3 regions of the Sulfurovum sp. TSL1 genome follow, and region 3 is predicted to be linked to each of the others. Evidence: riboswitches for the same ligand, from Rfam matches in the RefSeq annotation. Region 3 holds a riboswitch; each other region holds the start of a gene.
What was found. Region 3 has a riboswitch for cyclic di-GMP ahead of LDM98_RS04460 (carboxypeptidase regulatory-like domain-containing protein). Riboswitches for the same ligand answer to the same signal wherever they lie in the genome.
Positions count from the first base shown of each region.

Region 1: another riboswitch for cyclic di-GMP. It lies ahead of LDM98_RS05760 (PAS domain-containing protein); the one in region 3 lies ahead of LDM98_RS04460 (carboxypeptidase regulatory-like domain-containing protein).
Region 2: another riboswitch for cyclic di-GMP. It lies ahead of LDM98_RS00280 (ATP-binding protein); the one in region 3 lies ahead of LDM98_RS04460 (carboxypeptidase regulatory-like domain-containing protein).

Region 1 is NZ_BPFI01000001.1:1,173,316-1,181,542, reverse strand. It holds gene ilvA (threonine ammonia-lyase) at 1-855, shown strand, start outside; gene LDM98_RS05785 (phosphatase) at 855-1,763, shown strand; gene LDM98_RS05780 (acetolactate synthase large subunit) at 1,816-3,510, shown strand; gene ilvN (acetolactate synthase small subunit) at 3,510-3,989, shown strand; gene lpxD (UDP-3-O-(3-hydroxymyristoyl)glucosamine N-acyltransferase) at 4,059-5,018, shown strand; gene LDM98_RS05765 (hypothetical protein) at 5,068-5,298, shown strand; gene LDM98_RS05760 (PAS domain-containing protein) at 5,339-5,791, opposite strand; cyclic di-GMP riboswitch class I at 5,871-5,946, opposite strand; gene metH (methionine synthase) at 6,069-8,227, shown strand, end outside.
Region 2 is NZ_BPFI01000001.1:54,162-62,388, reverse strand. It holds gene LDM98_RS00295 (mechanosensitive ion channel family protein) at 1-974, shown strand, start outside; gene LDM98_RS00290 (efflux RND transporter permease subunit) at 971-4,066, opposite strand; gene LDM98_RS00285 (alkylphosphonate utilization protein) at 4,137-4,676, opposite strand; cyclic di-GMP riboswitch class I at 4,902-4,980, shown strand; gene LDM98_RS00280 (ATP-binding protein) at 5,171-7,801, shown strand; gene LDM98_RS00275 (TOBE domain-containing protein) at 7,882-8,227, opposite strand, start outside.
Region 3 is NZ_BPFI01000001.1:902,215-910,441, forward strand. It holds gene LDM98_RS04450 (MraY family glycosyltransferase) at 1-627, opposite strand, end outside; gene LDM98_RS04455 (LamG-like jellyroll fold domain-containing protein) at 888-2,600, shown strand; cyclic di-GMP riboswitch class I at 2,844-2,923, shown strand; cyclic di-GMP riboswitch class I at 3,065-3,147, shown strand; gene LDM98_RS04460 (carboxypeptidase regulatory-like domain-containing protein) at 3,279-4,850, shown strand; cyclic di-GMP riboswitch class I at 4,904-4,982, shown strand; gene LDM98_RS04465 (hypothetical protein) at 5,078-5,440, shown strand; gene LDM98_RS04470 (right-handed parallel beta-helix repeat-containing protein) at 5,467-7,002, shown strand; gene LDM98_RS04475 (glycosyltransferase family 4 protein) at 7,102-8,227, opposite strand, start outside.

The DNA.
Region 1 (8,227 bases), 270 kb from region 3:
CATGGGTCTAACTATGATGAAGCCTATGCCTATGCCGTAAAATTCGGGGAAAAGAACAACTATACATTTGTACACCCTTTTGAAGATGAAGAAGTTATGGCAGGTCAAGGTACAGTTGCACTTGAGATCATTGAGGATATAAAAGATCTTGATGCTATGGTTGTATGCGTTGGTGGAGGTGGACTTATCTCAGGTATGTCTGTGGCAAGTAAAGCACTGAATCCTAAGTGTAAGATCATCGGTATCTCTTCAGCAGGAGCACCTGCAATGAAACAGTCTTACGATGCAAAAACACCTATAGATACGACTTCTGTAAGGACGATCGCTGATGGTATCGCAGTTAGAGATACTTCCCCGATCACTTTAGAGTATATTCTCAAAAATGTGGATGTTTTTGAGACAGTAGGCGAAGATGAGATCGCTGCTGCCATACTCTTTTTATTGGAAAAACAAAAAGTGTTGGTAGAGGGGGCAGGTGCCGTAGGTGTTGCTGCACTTCTACATGGAAAGATAGACTTGCCTAAAGGGTCAAAAGTAGCTGTCGTACTCAGTGGAGGAAACATAGATGTGACAATGCTTTCTCTTATCATTGAAAAAGGACTGATGAAGTCTGCACGTAAGATGAAACTGCTTGTTACGCTGGTAGACAAACCGGGGGCTTTACAGGCATTGACCGAGATACTGACAAGAGTAGGTGCGAACATCGTTCAGATAGGGTATGACAGAACCTCTATAGATCTGGAATTCGGTGATGCACATGTCTCTGTCTCCTTGGAAACCAAAGGTGTGGAGCATCAGGAACAGATAAGAGAGCAACTCAAAGAGGGTGGGTTTTCTTTTAAAGAAGAACATTAATGATAGCGATAGATCTAGGTTCAAATACTTTACGTGTATTGGAGTATGAGTGTAGCACAGGCAGACATACAGCTGAATTTGAAAAGGTCGTGAAGACGGCAGATGGTCTGGCTCAGTATGGGGTGATCAATGACGAGGCTGTAAAAAAGGTCATCTCAGCCATACAGGAAGCACAAGAGCAGATCGATTTTTCCTCATCTTTGGTAAGAGCCGTGACAACGGAAGCTGTACGCAGAGCAGTGAACTCGGATGAAGTGCTTTCCCGGATCAAAAAAGAGACAGGTGTGCACTTTGATATCATCTCCGGTGAAGAAGAAGCAAGACTCACTCTACTCGCGGTAAGACACAGACTCTCCACATTACAGGATACTTCGGAGAGCTTTGTACTGATTGATATAGGTGGAGGTTCTACCGAACTTATCTTCCATTATGGAGATGAAACGGTTTCTAAAAGTTTTCCTTTAGGGATCGTGACCATTGCACAAACCTATGAAACGTTGGAAAAAATAGAGAAAGTCCTTCCTAAAGAGATGGCTGAGATGCAACGATTTTGTGAGAATCTTTATCATAGTAAAAGCAAGGTCAATGCTTTCGTAGCCACAGCCGGGACACCTACGACCGTTGCAGCCATGAAACTCGGACAAAATTATGAAACCTATGATGCATCAAAGATCAACGGTACTTCTCTTGCAATAGAGGAGTTGGATTTTTACTTGAAAGAATTACTCTCCATGCCATTTGAAGAGAGAGAGATCGCTGTAGGTACGGGACGTTCTGATCTCATAGCAGCAGGTATCCTTATCTACAAACAACTCTTCAGATTATTGGGGTTTGAAAGCTGTATCGTGATAGATGATGGCTTACGCGAGGGAGTGGCCATAGAAGCTTGCGGGCATCAGGCCCATTAAACTCTAATCTTTTTTAGATATAATCAAAAAAAATTTAAATGGAGTGTAGACCATGCAGATGAGTGGTGCACAAATGGTGTGTGAAGCGATTATCGCTGAGGGTGTTAAGACCGTATTTGGTTACCCGGGCGGTGCGATCATGCACGTTTATGATGAAATTTACAAACAAGAAGGGTTTGAGCATATCTTGAACCGTCACGAACAGGCAGCTGTTCATGCAGCAGATGGTTATGCAAGAGCTACAGGTGAAGTGGGTGTTGCGATGGTAACCAGTGGACCAGGATTTACAAACGCCGTCACTGGACTGGCTACAGCTTATATGGATTCAATTCCTATGGTCGTGATCTCCGGGCAGGTGCCTTTGTCGCTTATCGGTACAGATGGGTTTCAAGAGATAGATGCTGTAGGTATATCCAGACCCTGTACAAAACATAACTTTTTGGTACGTTCATTGGAAGAACTGCCTCGTTTGTTGAAAGAAGCATTTTATATTGCGCGTTCTGGACGACCGGGACCGGTGCTTATCGACATTCCTAAAGATATTACTGTAGATATCGGTGAGTTTGTCTACCCTGATTCTGTCAATATTCCTACGTATAAACCGACATACAAAGGAAACAAAAAGCAGATAGAAAAAGCTGTAGAAGCGATGAAAAAAGCAAAAAAACCTTTGCTTTACATCGGGGGTGGTGTGGTACTTTCAAACGCGAGTGATCTTGTACGTAAGCTGGCAGAAAAAACGCAGATCCCTACCGTTGAAACATTGATGGCAAGAGGTGTAATGGGTGCCAAAAATCCATTGCTTCTTGGTATGCTGGGGATGCATGGGAATTATGCATCCAATATGGCAATGTCAGAGACAGACCTGGTGATCTCTCTTGGTGCGAGATTTGATGACAGGGTAACAGGTAAACTTTCCGAGTTTGCAAAATATGCAGATATTATTCATGTAGACATTGATGCAGCGAATATCGGTAAACTTGTGGATGTTGACTATCCTATCGTAGGTGATGTCAGTCAGGTTCTTGAAGAGATGTTACCGCTTCTTGATGGAATAGATACAGACAGATTCCAGGCATGGAGAGAGATATTGAAGCGTTATGATGAGCTGCACCCTCAATCTTATGTTGATTCTGATGAGGTCATCAAGCCGCAATGGGCTATAGAACGTATCGGTGAACTGGTAGGTGAAAATGCCATCATCACTTCAGATGTCGGGCAACACCAAATGTGGGCAGCGCAGCATTATCCGTTCGATAGACCACGCCAGTGGATCAATTCCGGTGGATTGGGAACGATGGGCTTTGGTTTCCCTGCAGCCATCGGTGCAAAAAGAGCCTTCCCCGATAAAACGGTTATCAATATCACAGGTGACGGTTCGATCCTGATGAATATGCAAGAACTGGTGACGGCGGCAGAGTACAAAATACCGGTCATCAATCTTATACTCAATAACCACTTCCTGGGAATGGTTAGACAGTGGCAGACGTTCTTCTATGAAAAGCGCTACTCCGAGACAGACTTGACATTCCAACCGAACTGGAAAGCACTGGCTGAGGCGTGTGGCGGAATAGGGTATGACGTGACTACCAAAGAAGAGTTTGATGCAGCGATCAAAGATGCAATAGCACAAGATAAGGTGTGTTTCATGAATGTTGCCGTGAACCGTTTTGAAGATGTACTTCCTATGGTACCGGCCGGCGGTGCACTCTTCAATATGATGTTACCGCAAAAAGGAGAGAAATAATGGAAAATTCTATGAATGAAAGACGTGTTATTTCTGTTATCGTATTGAATGAAAGTTCTGTTCTTGCACGTGTCACATCACTTTTTGCAGCACGTGGCTATAACATCGCATCACTCACTGTGGCACCCATACCAGACAGTGATATGTCACATATTACGATCGAAACGAACGGTTCTACTAAAGTGATGGAACAGATCACCAAGCAACTGCATAAGCTCATACCCGTCTATAAGGTGATCGAGCATGAAGAGATGGTTGAAAAAGAGATGGTCTTGGTGAAGTTCCCTATTACCGAGCACTTAAGTGACATCGGAGCATTATGTGCCGCATATAACGGTGGTATCGCAAATGTGGGTAAAGAGATGATCATTGCCATGGTTGCAGATGAACCTATACGTATACAGCATTTTATAGAAGCAGCGCAGCGTTACAACCCTTATGAAGTTGTACGTGGCGGTGTTGTAGCTATAGAAAGATAGAAACCATTTTACTTCTGTCACTCTCCTTACAGGAAAGTGACATCTACTTTAAGTTAAAAGGACCACTTTATGACTTACCCACTCTCTCAGATCACAGCACATATCGGTGTAGATTTTCATGGTGAAGATATCACTATCGAAGGGATACATACCTTAAGTGAGGCGACTTCCACACAACTCAGTTTTTTTACAGACAGTAAATATGCTTCACAATTGGCAGAGACCAAGGCTGCTGCGGTGTTGATCGATGAAAAGCATGCAGGATTACTGCCTTCCGGAACGATCGCATTGATTACGGATGAGGCATATCTTAAACTGGCACTGGCCTCTAAGTTCTTTGCACATAAAATGGGGAGTGAGACATCACAGCCTGCTATGGGTAAAGGTTGCGATATAGATACAAGCGTCTCTTTTGGTAAGAATGTGACACTTGGAGATCATGTGACCATCTTACCGGGGTGTTATCTCGGAGACAATGTGACTGTTGGTTCAGGGACACTTCTGCATCCCAATGTGACCTTGTATCATCATACACAGATCGGCGCTGAGTGTATCATTCATAGCGGTACGGTGATCGGTTGTGACGGGTACGGATTTGCGCATACAAAGCTTGGTGAGCATGTGAAGATCTATCAGAATGGTAATGTGGTGGTAGAAGATAATGTAGAGATCGGTGCAAACTGTGCCATAGACAGAGCCGTATTTGGTACCACCTATATACGTAAAGGTACCAAACTGGATAATCTGATACAGATCGCACATAACTGTGATGTAGGAGAGCATACACTTTGTGCTGCACAAGTGGGTCTTGCAGGTTCGACGACGTTAGGCAGAAATGTGGTCATGGGCGGACAGAGTGCCACTGCAGGACACTTGAAAGTGGGTGCTTTTGCAACCATTGCAGGAAAAGGTGGTGTCACCAAATCTCTTGAAGGTGGTAAGACCTATGCAGGGTTTCCTGCTATTGATCATAAAATGTGGTTGCGTTTGCAGGCCAAAATGATGGGTTTGCTCAAAGGTAAAAAATAGTTAAGTCATTGTACTATAATCATTGATATCAAAATTTAAAGGAGTATAGATGAGCGGAACAGTCACAAAAATAGATGAAATGGGTTTGAGTGGTACAAAAGATGGGAAGATCACAGTGACCACAGTAAAAGAACCGTATGGTCCAAAGAGTGAAAGTGTAGCAAGTATCGGTATTTCACTGCAGGCAGGTGCTGAAGAACCGGACTGGAAAGTGCATATTCCTAAAGCAAATATCGATGCAGTGATCGAAGCATTGCAGGAAGCAAAAAAAGCGTTATAGTATTGTATATACTTTTTGGTTAATGGGTTAGGCCCATTAACTACATTTCATCATTCTTCATGACCTTGTATTTGTCGAAAGCTCTTTGCATGAGGTCTTTATCAGGGATCTTTCTTCCTGCAATATATCCGATGACATTGCCGTCATCATCCAATTTAGGCTTGATCCATACAACAACATTGTAATATTTGCCTTCACTTGTCATATTTTTGACAAACCCTTCCCAATAGTTTCCACCTTTGATGGTTTCCCATAACCCTTTAAATGCAGCTTTTGGCATATCTGGGTGTCTGTTTATACTGTGTGGAGATCCGATGAGTTCTTCTTTTGTATAACCGGTAAGTTCACGAAATTTACGGTTGGCATAAGTGATGATACCTGCCGGGTCTGTTTCTGTGATCATCACACCACCGTCAAACGGCACTTCTACATCTACCGGATCTGGTTTTGTGATTTCTTTTCCGTTAATAGTGTTTTTAATTGTTTTTCCCATTTTCTCTCCATAAACAATAGATAGGTTGCATTAAAAGTCTTATTAGGACAAAAGGAAGTACAAATGCAGATCAAATACATTTGGCAGTCTGGCAATCTACATTGAGACCCATCACTTTCTGTCCTCACTTCACAATGAGTTTAGCCTTAGATATTATACCTAACATAGTATCTATCTATAGCTTATATGGACATAATAGACTACTTTGTGACTCAGATTTAATCATATTTTCTTCATACTTTGCTACAATTACAGAATTATGATAAAGGGGCGTTTTTTGTCTATTACAGAAACAATCAAATCACTTTTACAAGAGCGTATACTCGTCATCGATGGCGCAATGGGTACACAGATACAAGACCTTAAAGTTCCTTCCGAAGCATGGATAGATGATAAAGGTGTGGATCAAGAGGGATGTAATGAACTGCTTAACCATAGTGCACCGGAACTTATAGAGCGTATCCATAAGCGTTATGCTATGGCAGGTGCTGACCTACTTAAGACGAACACATTTGGTACGATGCCTTGGGTACTGGATGAGTATCAGATGGGTGAACGTGCCTATGAACTTTCTAAAAAAGGTGCTCAGATAGTAAAGAAGATCTGTAACGAATACGGTACAGAGAAGTCACCGAAGTTTGTCTTGGGTTCGATAGGACCGGGCACAAAGCTTCCTTCTCTAGGGCATATCCATTATGATGAAATGTATGAAGGGTATAAATGTGTTGCACTTGGACTTATAGATGGCGGATGTGATGTTTTTCTTTTGGAAACCTGTCAGGATCCTCTGCAGATCAAAGCTGCATTGCATGCATGTCAGGATGCAAATGAAGAGAGAGATGTGCAGCTTCCTATTATGGTATCCGTTACGATCGAACTGAGTGGAACTATGCTTATAGGTACCAATGTTGAGACGATCGTTACAATACTTGAACCGTTTGATATCTTATCACTTGGATTTAACTGCGGTACGGGGCCAGACCAGGTAAAAAAACACCTTAAAACACTCTCTGAACTTTGTGCGATACCTATCTCAGTGCATGCGAATGCAGGCTTGCCCCAGAACCGTGGGGGGTATACCTTCTATCCTATGGGACCGGATGAATTTACTGAAAAACAATTGGAATTTACAAGGTACGCCGGTGTAAGCTTTTTAGGTGGATGTTGCGGAACAACACCACAGCATATCCAGGCACTCAAAAAAGCAGTTGAAGTGATAGTCCCTAAAAAACCTACAGGTAGTATCAAGCCAAGTGTCGCTTCTTTGTTCAATAGTGTAGAGTTGTTCCAGGAACCGGCACCACTGCTCATAGGGGAGCGTTCAAATGCGACAGGATCAAAAGCATTCAGAGAGCTTATTTTGGCCAGTGACTATGAAGGTACACTGACCGTAGGTCAGGCACAGGTACGTGATGGGGCACATATGCTTGATGTCAACGTGGAGTTTGCAGGACGTGACGGGGCCAAGGATATGAGGGCGGTCATGGAGCTCTATAACCAGAAGATACCGCTTCCTCTTATGCCGGATGCAACACGACCCAATACGATAGAAGAGGGGCTGAAGTGTATCGGTGGAAAGCCTATCATCAACTCCACGAACCTCGAAGATGGAGAAGAGAACTTTGCAACCTACTGTAAATTGGCCAAAAAGTTTGGGGCTGTACTTGTCTGCCTTGTGATCGATGAAGAGGGGATGGCAAGGAGCAAAGAGAAGAAAGTAGCGGTGGCTAAACGCATGTATGAACTTGCCGTGAACAAATATGGACTGAAACCTCAAAACATTATGTTCGATATGTTGGCCTTTACAGTGGGTACAGGTGAAGAAGAAGACAGATTGGCTGGAAAGAATGCCTATGAAGCTATCAAAGAGATACATGAGATCTATCCTGAGGTAGGTTCCACGCTTGGCCTTTCAAACATCTCATTCGGTTTGGAAAAGCATGCGAGGTTCTACCTCAATTCAGTCTTTTTGCATCATTGTGTACAGGCAGGTATGACCTCTGTGATCATCAATGTGAAACACATTATTCCCCTGGCCAAAATGACGGCAGAAGACATTGCGATTTGTGAAGAGTTGCTTTTTACACCGGATGAGAAATCATTGTTTAAATTCATCGACCATTTTGCAGATGCTGTGGTAGAAGATGAGGGTGCAGATGAAGCTTATGAGGCTATGAGTCATGAAGAGAAGATTAAAAAACTTCTTATGGATGGTGACAAAGAAAGGATGCTGCCGCTTGTGGAGGAGGCACGTCACGAGATACACCCCGATGTGATAGTCAATGAGATCCTTATTGATGCGATGAAAGTGGTGGGTGAACTCTTTGGTTCAGGACAGATGCAGCTTCCTTTTGTACTGCAGAGTGCCGAAACGATGAAAGCAACGGTAGACTACCTCAATCCTTATTTGACCAAACAGGAAAAAGAGACGGATAC
Region 2 (8,227 bases), 850 kb from region 3:
AAGAAGTGGCTGGCAATGTGGCACTGGCACTCTCCAATGTAGAGCAGAGTGCTGAAAGTATCTATGATTTCACCTATGGCAAGCTCACAGAAGCCCTTTTTGTCTTTAATGAAAGGGGTATTTCAACCCTCGATATTCTCAAAGTCATTTTGATCATAATTTTTGGATTTATGATCGCTGCATTCTACAAACGGAAGATCCTTAATCTCGCTACACAGCGTGAAAAGATCTCAATTTCATCCGCAAAAGCGATCTCCAATGCCGGCTATTATATTCTTGTATTTATCACATTATTGTTTGCACTGAAAAGTATCGGATTGGATCTTTCCAATCTTGGACTGGTTGCAGGGGCACTTTCTATCGGTATCGGTTTTGGTCTCCAAACACTTGTTTCCAATTTTGCGGCGGGTATCATTTTGATGTTTGAACGTACTATCCGTTTGGGAGATTATATAGAGATATCAGATACCATCCGGGGTACGGTCAGTGATATGAGAATGCGTTCAACCACCGTTACGACCAATGACAACATTGATGTCGTCATCCCCAACTCCTCTTTTATCCAAAACAATGTCATCAACTGGACGTTGGAGAATGATATCAGACGTATACATATCCCCTTCTCTGTTGCGTATGGAACCAGCAATGACAAAGTGGAAAAAGTGATCCTGGAAGAGCTGAGAAGCAGTGATATCAATTATGTGAAAAAAAATGCTAAATATCCTACTCTGATCTGGATGACCGCTATGGGATCAAGTTCAGTAGATTACGAACTTATTGTCTGGGTCAGAGGACAATCAACCCTGAAACCTTCGGGGACAAAATCAGATTTCTTGAAATTCATTTATGCAACGCTCAACAAACACCATATTGAGATACCTTTCCCACAAATGGACCTGCATATCAAAAACAAGGAATCCCAAAAAAAACAAAATGAATTTACAAAAGAAGAGACGGAGCCAAAAACACTCTAACTCTCTCTTACCGGTTGGATCTTATTGACCACGGCATATAATGACGGCAGGTAAACGAGGTTCAAGACCGTACCCCAGATCAGACCAAATCCTATCGAGATAGCAATAGGCTGAAGGATCACTGCCTGTCCTGTTGCATAAAAGATCAGGGTAAAGAGTCCAAGGAATGTAGTGATCGAAGTGATCAAAATGGGACGGAGCCTTAGCTTTGCCCTTTCATAGAATGTCTCTGCATTATGCGTGCCATGCAGGAAATCAAGCATAATGATACCGTCATTGATCACAACCCCGGCGAGCCCCAACATACCTATGACCGAAGGCATGGAAAGGTTGATCCCGATCAGCATGTGCCCTACCAGTGCACCCAGTAAACTGAAAGGTATGACCGACATGACCATCAATGCATAACGGACCTTAGGAAAGATAAAAAGCAGTGTGATCAAGATCAAAAAGACTGCGATGATCAAAGAGCGTATCATATCATTTTTAAATTGCTGGTTCTTTTCCTGTTCTCCCAAAAGACTGACATCAATGCCTTCATCCCGGATCGTATCAAGCAAAGGCCTGATCTTCTTAAGCACATCCACAGCCGTCGTCTTTTTCTTATCTATGTTCGCAAAGACAGACTTGACTGTATTGCCATCTCTTTTTTCGATCTTTTCATACGCCTGGACCTTTTCGATATCCACAACATCGGTCAATTTTACCACGCTTCCAGATGGTGTAGGGATCATAAAGTTCATTAAGGTTTTTTCAGCATCCTTCACTATGGATTTTGTTCTGATCTCCATGACACCGTTCTGACTAAAGGTCATCGCTTTGCGGCTGTCAAGAAAATAGCCCGAAAGGGTCTGTGCTATGCCTACTTCACTCATGCCCAATTGTTCACCATAGGCATTGATACGCAACTTGTACTCCATCTTTCCAAGCTGTGCATTGTTCCCTACATCTTTCACATACGGAATGGCTGAAAGCTCCTCTTCAATCCTTGTCATGGCGTCTACGATCTGTTCAGCGTCTTTGCCCGAAAGGTTGATCTCTATGTCATTTTTGATCAGGCCGGGTTTGTCTTCAAGGACTCCAAGCTCTTCAAGCTGATACTTTTTCATCATAGGAGCGATCTCTTTTCGCAGATCCTGTGCAAGGTCATAGGTATGTTTCTTTCTGATCTTTTCAGGATCGTTGAACATAAAACTAAAATTCAAAATAGGATTGATATAGGCATCAATGAAACTTTGAGGCTCCATATCATAAAGCTCCATCGTGATATAGAGCATATTGTCTCCATTTTCATCTGCACCGGCAAGAGACCTTCTGTACCCTACAACGGTAGAAGTGGATTTAAGTGCGTAGGTCTCTTTTTTTGAAAGTACATACTTTTCCAACTCTTTGGCTATCTTATCTGTCTCTTCAATGGTCGTATCCATATTGCTTTTCCCTGTAATATAGAGATAGTTACCATCAAAACCAGGGAAAAACTGAAAATTGAGCATCTTGATCGTGAGTACGGTCAAAATAGGTATTACTATGACAAAAGTAAATAAAAAGATATATTTAAAACGGATCACAAGATGCAGTAACGCTTCATACTTTTCCTGCAGGGGTTCCCAATTGATAAAGTTCTTCTGCTTTTTGAGAAACTCGTCCGCATGTAAGGGTAGAAAGAAAAAACTTTCAAGAAGAGATCCCAAAAGGATCATGATCACGGTAATAGGAATAAGAATAATGAAGTTTTTGATCTCTCCGGTGAGCATGAACAGAGGAAGAAAAGCAGCGATGGTTGTCAATGTTGCCAAAGTTACAGGTAATACCATCTCTTTGAGTCCTTGATAGACAGCCTCTTTTCTCTCCATACCCTCATTGAGATGACGCTGGATGTTCTCAGAAACAACGATCGCATCATCTACCACGATACCGATGACGATCAGCCCTCCAAGCAGGGAAACAATATTGATAGAGTACCCCGTAAAGTAAAGGAACATGATCCCTATGGCAAAAGAGATAGGGATACCCATCGCCACAATAGATGCGATACGCACATTGATCAGCAATGCCATAGAGAGGAATACCAGAACCAGTCCAAACATCAGGTTGGATATGACCGTATTGAGCCGGTCTTCGACGGGTTTTGAGCTGTCCTGGTAAAAATCAAAATAGACATCCGGGAACTCTTTGGAGAGTTGTTCTTTGGCATAGGTTTGCAGGTCTCTGGAAATATGTATCGCATTTCCCTCAGGCCCTTTTGAGATGACCAAGGTAATGTTGTTCCGTCCATTAAACGTCGAAAGTGTTGTATCTTGAGGGTAAGTGATGTCGACCTGGGCAACATCACCGAGCCTCACCTGCTTCTCTCCTATTTTAATCAGTGCTGATTCCCACTCTTCTTTGTTGTCTTTACCGTGTACTGTAGAGAGGAAAATATAATTGCCACTTTGCTTGATATCCCCTATGGGATAGATATAAGAGGTTTTTGAGATGGCATCGATCAGCGTAGCCGGGTCCAAACCATAGGCTCTTACAGCCTCTTCATTGATCTGTACGGAAACCTCCTGATCTGCATCACCGTAGATCTGTACTTCACTGACATAAGGATTTCTGGCAATTTTGGATTTTACCTCTTTGGCCGTTTCTATCAATTGGCCTTTGGTCATATGCTCAGAGGAGAGAGAAAGTCTGATAAGCGGCCGGTTGTGCATCAGCAGCTCTGCCGTTGGTTCGGTCATATCCGAAGGAAGATATTGTCGGCTGCGTGCGATGGCATCTTTGGCTTTATTGAGAGCATCTATTTTGTCTGCGCCATCATTGAGATCAAGAACGATAGAAAAAGTACCTGATTTGATCACGGTCTCGATCTTCTCTATCCCCTGTATGTTGCCCAGTTCATCTTCGATATCACGCACTGCCATTTTATCAAGATTGTCAGCACTGGCACCTGCATAAGCACCCCTGATCGCGATCTTATCCAAGGCGATTTCAGGGAAAAGTTCTTTGGGGATATTGTAATAAGAGTTTATGCCTAAAAAAAGGATAAAAATGAGCAATACATAATTAAGACTTTTATTCTCTATAAAATAGTTAATGATCCTCATCATGGTGTATCCTTATTGAACGTCTTAAATTATTGGTTTGTTATGTAACTTATAGTGATATCAACAAAAAATACTACAGTTTCTTTAAAAATGCCGAAATGATAAAGATCATTGTCCCGTTCACACGACCTTGTATATGGGTAGGGTCACCCGGTACCATGCGGATATTTTTCACAGTCGTTCCCTGCTTAGCGGTAAAACCTGCACCTTTTACCGGAAGGTCTTTGATGATGCTCACAGAATCACCCTCTTGCAAGATCGTACCATTGGCATCACGTGTAGGTTCTTGTGCTTCAGTGGCTAAACCTTCCTCTGCCCATGCTTTTACATCCTCCTCAAGATACATCATGTCAAGCTGGTCCTGTGCACCCAGTTGAGTCAAAAGTCTGAATGCCACGACCTGTACTGCAGGCTCAGTACTCCACATACTGTCATGCAGACAGTTCCAATGTTTTTCATCCTTTGTCGGATCATCTATGGAGGCTGCACAGGTACTACAGATCACAATAGCCTCATCTTTTGGTGCCACTACGTAAGCCGTAAGTCCCTCTTCAGAACCGCACAACTCACATTTCCCTCCGCTTCTATCCATCAATACTCTATCTATGCTCATTTTTTTCCTTTGCTCTATCAGTATCGACATTTTACTCTATTTGTTTTAATGTAGCCCATAAAAGCACTACTATACACGGTCTAAATCATTTCAACCCCGATCTTTACTGACAAACTATATGGTTTTATTTGACATCTTCTCTACTGAATGATTTCAATCACAAATTAAAATGATCACTTATAACTCTTTTTAAATCTTTACTGAGTATAATCCATGAAGGTAAAAAGATTGAAAAGCTAAACTTGTTGTGAAACAAGGGCAGAAAGTCATGGGTCTTTATAAAAAAGATCGCCAGACTACACAATAGAATATACCTATGGACTATTCTACGTAATTCTATCTACACTTTATGCTTCAATACTTTTAAAGAATAATAAAGGGGTCTTCTATGAATCATAGTCTCAGAAATACCATCAAACCTATATCTCAATCCTCTTTATTGATACTCATACCACGAACACTTTATCGTAGCAGAAGCTGCTAAAAGGATTAACATGAAGATATTGAAAAACAAATTAATACTCACTCTGCTTATACTTATCCTTATAGGGATATCAGGAGTGACATCGTATTATACCTATCTCTCTTATCAAAGATATGCAACGGCACAGAACAGTGCGGAGGTTTCTTCGTTTGTAAAACATTTTGAGTCAGTTATGAAACATATGATAGAGGAAAGAGTACAGAGTGCTACCTACCTGGTCACACAGAACAAAGAAGACTTAAAAAAACTCAAAGAGTCAAGGTTGAAGACCGATCAATATCTATTGGAGTTTGATGCATTTACCAAACAGGACGATCAGTTTACACGCTATCGTACCTATATCAAGCAGGCTACTGAAGCGTTAGAACTGGTGCGTCGAGATGTAGATGATTTACATGATAACGCTAGCGAGATCTACCATGATAAGGTCTTTAATCCATTGTTCCAGATAGTGCAGGAAGTTACTGCTGCAGAAAGGTCTGAGGAAAAGAAAAGTTATCTGATGATGTACCAAAAGTATACGGCACTGAAGGAGAACACTGTACAGGAACATATACTGATCTCTTCTATCTTACTTGGATCCAGAAGCATAAGTGATAAAGAGAGAGAATTTTGGGAGCAATTGATACACAAAGATACCTTACCCCAGTTTTATACCCTTGCAGACAGTGCCGTAGCCTTAAAACTCAGCGAACTGCTTTCTGTGGAAAAGTTCAACACTATCATGTCTGAAGCACGCGACATGATCTCCTATGAATCAAGATCAGGAAGATACTCAGTCTCCCCTCTTGGTTGGTCAAACCAGATAGATATAAAAATGGATTATTTCAACAAAGTACAATCCCTACTGCGTCATCAGATCCAAGCGATCAATAAAGAAACCGTCACGCAACACGGAGAGATTCTGGCATGGTATGGAGGGGCAACAGTTATCTTATTGCTTGTACTGCTTAAACTTTTCAGTTTAGTTTCCAAGATAGAAAATGATACACAGATCTCCGAGGAGACCTTAAGAGATATCAAACTGGTACTGAATGAAAACCAACAAAATGAGCTTCATAGATTGATCCGTAACGGTAAGGTGGATCATATCTATCGTTTTTTGCTCAAGACCATTAAAGACGGGAATCAGACCAAAGACCTCTTTCTTGCCAGTATGTCCCATGAGATACGTACCCCTCTCAACGGTATTCTTGGATTTACACAATTACTCAAAGAGACAGATGTTTCAGAGGAACAAGCTGAATTTATTTCAGTGATAGAGAAGAGTTCCGACAATCTTCTGACCATCGTCAATGATATTCTTGATCTCTCCAAGATCAAAGCACAGAAAATAGAACTCGAAGCCATAGAATTCGATCCGGTAGATACCTTTGAATCAGCGGTTGAATCCTATGCGGCCAAAGCGGCTGAAAACCATATTGACTTTAACATCTTTTTGGATCCGACACTGCCTACACTGCTGATAGGGGATCCTACGAAGATCTCTCAGGTCATCGTGAACCTTGTCAGTAATGCCATTAAATTCACTTCTACAAACGGTGAAGTAAGTGTATCGATCAAAAAGCTCTTTGAGGATGAGGATAAAGTAAACGTCAATTTTGAAGTGTCTGATACAGGTATCGGTCTTACCAAGGAGCAACAGGGAAAAATATTTGAGGCATTTTCACAAGCAGATGTCAGTACAAGCAGACAGTACGGAGGTACGGGTCTGGGACTCTCTATATCAGGTAAATTCATAGACCATATGGGAGGGAAACTGAGCATTCGAAGTGTCAAAGATGAAGGCTCTACCTTCTATTTCACCCTGACACTGAAAAAACCTAAGAGCGCGGTACAAAGAGAAGTAGAGGATATGAGTGCCTGCACCGTTGGTATTCTTAATTCACATCTCGATACAGAGTACTATATCAATAAAAACCTTGAAACCTATATCGCTTACACCGGAGCCACTATCAAGCGTTATACCGATGAATCACTCTTGGCATTAAAAGGTACCTCTCAACTCCCTGATATTCTTTTTATTGACCATAAATTCCGTCAGAGAGATGACGAACTTCAACCGTTCCTTGACCTTGATACAAAGATCATTGTGATATCCACAGGAGACCAGAAAAAAAATCTCAAGCGATACACATCACGAATAGATAAGATACTCTATAAGCCTGTGAACTTTACAAAAACACTTCGAATGCTGAATGATAAAGAGGATAGTTCAGAGAAGAAAGAGAATCTTGCCTTTAAAAATGTACATGTGCTGGTTGCAGAAGATAATAAGATCAACCAAAAGCTGATACTCAATGTACTCGGTCGACTCGGTATAGAGGTCACCATCGCGAATAATGGACAAGAGGCACTTGAACAGCGTATGAAAAATGAGTATGACTTGATATTCATGGATATCGAAATGCCTGTCATGGGTGGTATGGAAGCAACAGGTCAGATCATCAGCTATGAAAGGAAAAACCATAAAGCACATATTCCGATCGTTGCATTGACTGCCAATGCACTTGCGGGAGATAGAGAAAAATATATGAGTGCCGGTATGGATAGTTACCTTTCAAAACCTATAGACCTTGAAGCTTTGAACCATCTCTTTCAAACCTATTTTGAGGAGAGGATCATCCGGGGAGCTGCATAAGAACAACTTGCTCCTCCCTATGCATGATAGGTGCAGTAGAACCCTGCGCATCGTCCATACTGATCATATCTCACTTATTTTTATCTTCCTAACATCACATCATTTGCTTTTATCATAGCCGTCACGACACTGCCTTCATGAATTTCCATCCCTTCCAAAACACTTACAGGCATCACTGAAACGATACTGTCATGATTGCCTATATCCATGACTACCTTGGCATTTTCTATATCTTTGTCTATGGTTGTGACCGTACCTTTCAGTCTATTTTCTGCTCGCTTTGCATCGTTGTCCCGTGAGAGTAGTACTGTACTGGATTTAAATATCGCTGTAACCGTTTGATGCTTTTCAATCTGCAAGTTCTCTACTGCTTCTTTGGTAATGACAGATACCAGTTCTTGCCCACTTTTCATCTTTAGGCGTATT
Region 3 (8,227 bases):
ATCACCCATAAATACCTTTGCAGGGTTCCAGTTAAACAACAAAAATGCAAGAAGTGTTACGATAAAGCATGACGATAATAAAATGATAAATTCATCACCATGAACTAAACCTATGGCCAAAAAAGTAACAAGGATCACGATAGAGATCGATGCAGCCAATCCGTCTAAACCATCCATTAAATTCAAGGCATTGGTGTACCCCGCTATGGCAAAAAAAGTAAAAGGGAACACCAGCCATGCCGGTAAGATCATTTTATAACCGAAATACGTTCCTAAATTATATATTGCAACATCATTGAGATATAATATGAGTGAAGATAAAAAGATAAAGATGAATTTTACTTTTGGTGAAATATTTTTTAGATCATCCCATATCCCTGCTATAAACACTAATCCGATAGCTGCATAAATATAATAGTATGTTTTAAAATGCTCAAGATCAAAGAGTAGTAAGGGAATCAGTACAGCCAGAACAAAAGCAACCCCTGCACCTCTTGGTATAGGTTTCTTGTGTACACTTCTTTCATTGGGGATATCTATTAGCCCAACATACTTAGCAAACATCTTGAGTAGGACCATACCTGCCAGAGAAGTTAAAAAAATACTGCTTAATAATGAAATATCCATAAATGTATCCTTTAGGTTATTTTCATATTCTGTTCATTCCTAATCATACTATAAAAATATATTTTTTTATAATATTTGTAAAATAAATATAGTTTGATTTATATTTTATTTTGTAGTATACTTTAAATGTTAGCGAAATATTAAGCTAAAACTTAATAACAAGGAGTGCTGATTACCTCAAGTCTCTTTTTATATTAAACTTTAATAATGGAAGGGGCTATATTGGTTTCTAAACATATGTTTAATAACAGGAGAACATTATGCGTAGTAATAAAGTCAATTTGTTAAAAAAGATGTTAGGAATGCTTCTAGTGGCACCTGTAATGCTGTCACTATCACTATTTGCCGCAGATCCGGTTAACCATTGGAAACTGGATGAGAATGACACTAGTAGTGAAATTTATGTTGATTCTATTGGTGCTGCTGATGGAACATGTGCAACTTCACATTGTCCTACTCCTAGTGTAGGTCAAATTAATGGTGCACAATATTTTGATGCTGCTGAGCTTGATAGAATCGATGTCAATAATACAACAAGCTTTGAGTGGGATCAAGATGCTAATATCACCATAGAATTCTGGATGAAGTCACAGATGGTCCCAATGAGTAATAGAGTTATGATAGGACGCGCTAATACTTTGGGTATCTTATGGTATATTGGAATAAATGGAACGGATGCTCCAGGACATGTTAGAGTTGCCGTAGCTAATGATAAAAGTGCCCCTGCAGACAATGTTGTGGGGAATAGTCAAACAAACGTCACTGATGATGTATGGCATCACATAGCATTTGTTCTTACCGAGCCTGAGGTAAAGGTATATATCGATGGTCAATTTGATTTTAATTTAACCAGATCAGCAGTAAGTGACCTACATGCTAGTTCAGATGTGCACTTTGGTTCACTAAATGATTCCGCTAGTTTATCGTATACAGGTAATCTGGATGAGATAACTGTTTATACTGCTGCAATTGATGCAGGACTGATTCAACAGCATTATGAAATGGGATTACAGCCAAATTTAGCAGAAGTAACACCAGTACCAACACCTACAGATGATAATACCCCAGACTATACTTTCTCTTCAGATGAAGCTGGAACTATCACTTATGGTGGATCTTGTAGCTCTGCTGCAACAGAAGCAACAGCTGGTAATAATACAATTACATTTGATACACTTGCAGACGGGGTATACGGCGATTGTACGATCACTGTAACAGATGAAGCAAACAACTCTTCAGCTCCATTATCAGTAACTGAATTTGTGGTGGATACGACTGTACCAGATGTCACTGCCCCTACCCTTGCAGAAGTAACCGCGGTGACATCACCTACAGATGATAATACCCCAGACTATACTTTCTCTTCAGATGAAGCTGGAACTATCACTTATGGTGGATCTTGTAGCTCTGCTGCAACAGAAGCAACAGCTGGTAATAATACAATTACATTTGATACACTTGCAGACGGGGTATACGGCGATTGTACGATCACTGTAACAGATGAAGCAAACAACTCTTCAGCTCCATTATCAGTAACTGAATTTGTGGTGGATACGACTGTACCAGATGTCACTGCCCCTACCCTTGCAGAAGTAACCGCGGTGACATCACCTACAGATGATAATACCCCAGACTATACTTTCTCTTCAGATGAAGCTGGAACTATCACTTATGGTGGATCTTGTAGCTCTGCTGCAACAGAAGCAACAGCTGGTAATAATACAATTACATTTGATACACTTGCAGACGGGATATACGGCGATTGTACGATCACTGTAACAGATGAAGCAAACAACTCTTCAGCTCCATTATCAGTAACTGAATTTGTGGTGGATACAACAGTTCCAATTATTAGCGACGGTGGTGGCGGTGGTTGTACATACAACCCTGACAGTAAGCACTTCGATATGGTGTTCTTACTGATGATCGCATTGGGACTTTTCTATCCGTTTAGAAGAAGATTCATCAAGTAATCTTCTTTGCATAGAATAAACGTTCTATACGGAGAAGCCATCTGTGCTGCTCCGTATTTTACTTCTTTTAGATATCACTCACTCTCAATTTGAATCTCATAAAACAAAAACTCTAATATATACTTCATCAAAAAAATTGATCATAAACATATATTTTAATTTTATATTCTTTTCAGTTTAAGTGTGTATTATTCCGGTATGACTATGACTTAAGGTACTACTAAACCATAAGTCATAGTAATAAAAGTATTAGGCCAAACCTGTTGTGAAGCAGGGACGGAAAGCTTCAGGTCTTTTGAAAAAAAGATAGCTGGGTTGCATTTATTTAGAACTATCGTATCTCAAACGATGACTCTTCATAAATTATAACTTTTATATAAAGTTTATCATCCTAATCTTAATAAAAATTCAGACATGTGGGTAATATTGAGGTAATCCTCTTTCAATATAATTCCCATCAAGTTAGTGAGAAAAGCCAAACCTATTGTGAAGTAGGGACGGAAAGCCAAGGATCTCATAATAATCATGAGATAGCCTAGTTGCCTTTGTTGAGCACAACAGAGTAATGCTACATGCATATTGGTATATTCCATTCTTCATAGAAGATTTCCCTCCCCTACTTTTCAATATATTTTCTTCACAACAATACACGTTCATACAAAGAAGGAATATAAACGAATGTTCAGACTTAACAATATCAAACAAAATGTACTTATACTGTCTTTTGCAACATTGCTTGCAGGTTGTGGCGGTGAAGGAACAGCGACTACAACAGATTCAACTTCAACTGATCTCACTACAACCTCTACAGCAAAAGTAGTGAAGATTGATGTCAGTGCCATTACTACAGAAGATTCTGCCACCATCGAGTGGAATCCTTATGGGTATACTACAAAATCAGTAGAGTATGGTACAAGTAATAAGTATGGTTCAGTAGTTTCAGTACAAGAAGAAGGTACTGTTACCTTATACAATTTACAGGCAAATACAGAATATCACTATAGAATAGTCTCCGAAGATGAGAAAGGCAGACCCGTTGTAAGTAATGATATGACTTTTACAACACTTGCCGCAAGTAACCAACCGATCGTAACGGACCCAGTGCCAACTGATCCGATCATAACTGAACCTGCACCAACTGACACAAACGCAACAGAACCAACAGTAACCGATCCTGTGTCAACAGAACCAATCGTAACCGAAGCGGCGCCAACTGTCACAGAACCGGTTATAACTGATCCGATCGTAACAGAACCAATCGTTGAAGAGACTCAAGCTGTCTGTATAGAGGGTGATGCAAAAATTGAAGGTCATGTTACGGATAAAGATACTGGAACAGGATTAGTAGGTGTTCAAGTCAATATAGGTGGCTGTGTCACTACCACTGATTCTCAAGGTGATTATATACTGATGAATATCGCTGTAAGCGATAAAGCTTCTGTCATGTTCAGTGCAGAAGGTTATTATACAAATAGTACGAATATTCAAATAACCGATCTATCCCCAAATTACACCACTGTTGAAATAGATAAATATATTAGCCAGTGGACTTATGATAGCCAGACTCTAGTTTCAGGAGCCCATATCGTGATACCTTCCGGAGTTTATATCAATCATGATGGAAGTCCTTATATAGGGCAAGTGACTGCCGGATTATCATATCGTAACAGTACAGAAAAAGGCAGTGAAATAGTATTTCCTGGAGAGTATAAAGGAGAAGATAACTATGGGAATATCGTTCCATTCATCTCTTATGGGTTTACTGTGATAGACCTTACAGATGAATCAGGCAATGCATTAAGTGTAGCTGATGATATAACTTTAATATTTGAGGCAACTGGTGCACCAGCTGAGAGTATTCCTTTATGGTTCTATGATTATGAGCAAGGTACCTGGATCGAAGAAGGATATGCCACTCGTCTAGCAGATGGAACATATGAAGGTACAGTTTCCCATCCGGGAACATGGAGTCTGAGCCAACCTATTGAAGATGCTTCGGGTATCTATACTGATCGTATCCTATATACAGATGGTACACCTGTAAAAAATCTAAGGGTACATGCTATTGGTGACAACTGGATCAGTACCGATCTTAGCACAGATGAGAATGGAGTATTTGAAATTGAAGTGATACCAGGTCAAGCATTCACATTGAGAGCATATCACTATGATGATAAATATGGTGCTACATACAACGGTATGATATCCGCTGTGGCTCCGGGTGAAACTATTGATAATTCCAGCTTATAATTAAAAAATGAATAAGTAATATATGGGTAACACTCTTATACTACAATTTGAACACTTGAAAAAGCCAAACTTGTTGTGAAGCAAGGACGGAAAGCCCAGGACCTCAATGTATGAGATGGCCGGGCTGCCTAAATACTCCGTTTTGAAAGAATGTACTTTCAAAGTACATTCTCAAATGTTTCATAAGACGCTTTTATCATATTTATAACAAAAAAGGTAATACAAAAATGTACGTATACAAAAAAACACTGACCGTCTTTATGGCTATGCTTGTCACTTTATTCACCGGTTGTGGTGGAGGAAGTGGAACTTCATCTATAGAAACAGAAGATGCTTACACCGATTACACTATATATACCGATCGTATCATCGACATTAATCAAAATGCGATTCCAAACCTAAAAGTAGATGCTATTAGTGACAACTGGATCAGAACCGATCTTGCTACCAATGAGAATGGTGAATTTGACATTGAAGTGATACCTGGAGAAGCGTTCACATTACAAGTATATGACTCTGATACAAAAACTTATGCCATATATTCTGGTAAAATAATAGTAGATGCTGCAGGCGACATTATTAGCCTATAAAAATTAATTAAAACAAGGATTGAATTATGAAAAAAATATTTTTACTCTCAACTGCCTCGCTTGCAATGCTGATGGCAGATTTTACATTGGAAGGAGATAAGTTAACTCCTGTGTCAGGAACCATATCGACAGTGACTGATCCTACTACAGTATCTGATCCTACTACAGTATCTGATCCTACACCTACTATGGACACAAGTAATCCTTACCTTGAACCAATTAACCTCCCTGCATGTAATGCAAATGATCCGGAAGTACAATTTATTAGCAGTAATGCTGACTGGGGTACAATAAACGATAGCAGTAAAAGAATTTTTTGTGTCAAACCAGGAAACTATGGTAGTGTTACCCTGACAGCTGATGGTACACCTAATGCAAGAAGATACATACTTTTAGATAATGGTAATACTGCACACCCTGCTTCACTATCTGACTCGCAACAGGCAAACGTACAGATCAATCTATCGGGAGCCAACTACTGGACAATTGACAGGATGTCAACACTTAACACCACAGCAAGTACAGCAATGGATATAAAGGGGCAATCCCAATACAATATAATTAACCGTATGCATATTAAAAATTTTAATACATATGCTATTACCATTTATCATAGATCAGACAACAATACTATACAAAAGAGTAGGATAGCAGAACAATCTCTTGCCGGTAGAAAAGCTGATGGAGTAGGAATATTCTTTCAAAATGATATAAGTTGGGAGAATGATACTTATATATACAACACCAAAATAATACAAAATGAGTTTAAAAATATTAGTGACAGTATTCAGCTTATTAGAAGATGGAAAGATTGGGCCGCAAGCATTCCTGTGCCAACAGGTTATGATGGAACTATTATTGATAGTAACCATATCTATATTACACCTGATATTTATACTAACGGTAGCGGTAGTCTTACACCAAATGGAAACTACGCTTATGCTGAGAATGGTATTGACCTAAAAGCAGGTTCAGACGATGCGAACAATAAAATCATTATCACTAATAACTATATTTGGGGTTATAGAGTATCTGATAAAACAGGTTCTTCGCTTAGCAGTTGGGGTGATGCAATAACTATCCATTATGGTGTAGAAAACCTTACAATAGAGAACAACTATATCTTTGATTCTGCAAGAGCTATAGGTGCAGGTGATTCAAAAGGATTTGCTTACGGTCTGAGCGATTCAAGCATATCAAACAACATACTATGGGATATTATTGATTTTGACTTGGTACTTTGGGATTCTAACAACTTAACAGTTGAAGGAAATATCATCCACGGTGCTAAAAACTGGGCATCATTTAATGCATTCACTAATTCAACACTAAATAATAACGTTGTGATTAATGCAGGGGGCATGTCTGGTTCACTTGGCAGTGGTACCACTATGTCAAATACATTTAACTATGCTAATGCTACTGATGCCAACCAGGAAGATCTCACATTTACAACAGATCATTATACAACTCCAAGAAATATAACACTTAAGGGGGCTGCTCCAACTACTGCTAGTCCTTATTATGATGTTATTAATATTTCAGTACCGACAGCTAATTAGAGCATTTATATCTGAATTCAAGTATGTACCAGTCTATGATGGCAGGTACATACCTACACTGATGAAACAAAATCCTTGGTCAGTACATCTTCTAAACCACTATACATGAGTCTTTAAAATTTCTAGCATTCTCTTAGCCAGTTTTTTTCTATCATAGTCTTGAGCTAAAGCCCCACACCCATTTACCAAATCACTGTACAGTTTTGAGTCATTCTTCAAAAGTAAAACTTTTTTCAGAAAATCTTCTTCATCTTCAGGCAGGAAACAAAGGCCAGCGTGATATTTTTCCAGAATCTCCTGGGCTTGTCCTTCTACGCCTAAAAGAGTAGGTTTACACATAGCTGATGCTTCAAATATTTTAGAAGGAATGACTGTTTTAAATGTATCCGATTTTATCAAAGGAGCCAGTGAAACATCTATGATCGATAAATATCCAGGCACTTCATCTTTAGCGATAGGATTTAAAAAGGTAATATTGGTTAATGACAATTCTAACGCCATATCCATGATCTTATTTTTCATAGATCCATCTCCGATAAATAAAAAATGAATATCTTCATCATCAATCTTAGAAAGTGACTGCACAATAAAGTCTAAACTATGCGCCATTCCATGGGTTCCAATATAACCGAAAATAAACTTATTTTCCAAATCCAATGATTTCAATAGAATATCATCTTTTTTACGAGGAGAAAAAAGATCGATATTTGAACCATTCGTAATGACTCCAATTTTATCTGGGTCTATTCCACGCTGTATTAGATTACTTTTAAAAGCTTCAGTTACTGCTATGATTTTGTCAGCATCTTTATAAAGTCCCAGTTCTATTTTCTCCAGCCAATCAAGTGCAGCCTTGTTTTTCATGGCACCTACAGTCCTGATAGACTCTGGCCAAAGATCTCTTAACTCAAAAACCCATGGTTTTCTCCGTATCTTAGATATCCCCCATGCTGACCATGTAGTAAAAAACTGTGGTGATGTAGCAATGACAATATCATACTTCTGAAACAAACCTACAAAAAATGCCATCAAAGCAAAACTAAAATAATCAGATACTCTTTTAATAAAACCACTATTAGCAGCCATATAACTCCATACCCTGATTACCTCTATACCATCTATTGTCTCTTTTTGATAAAGTTTGTTCTTATACCCTTCATAAATCTTGCCATGTGGAAAGTTAGGTGCACAGGTAATAATCGTGATCTCTACACCTTCCTTTATC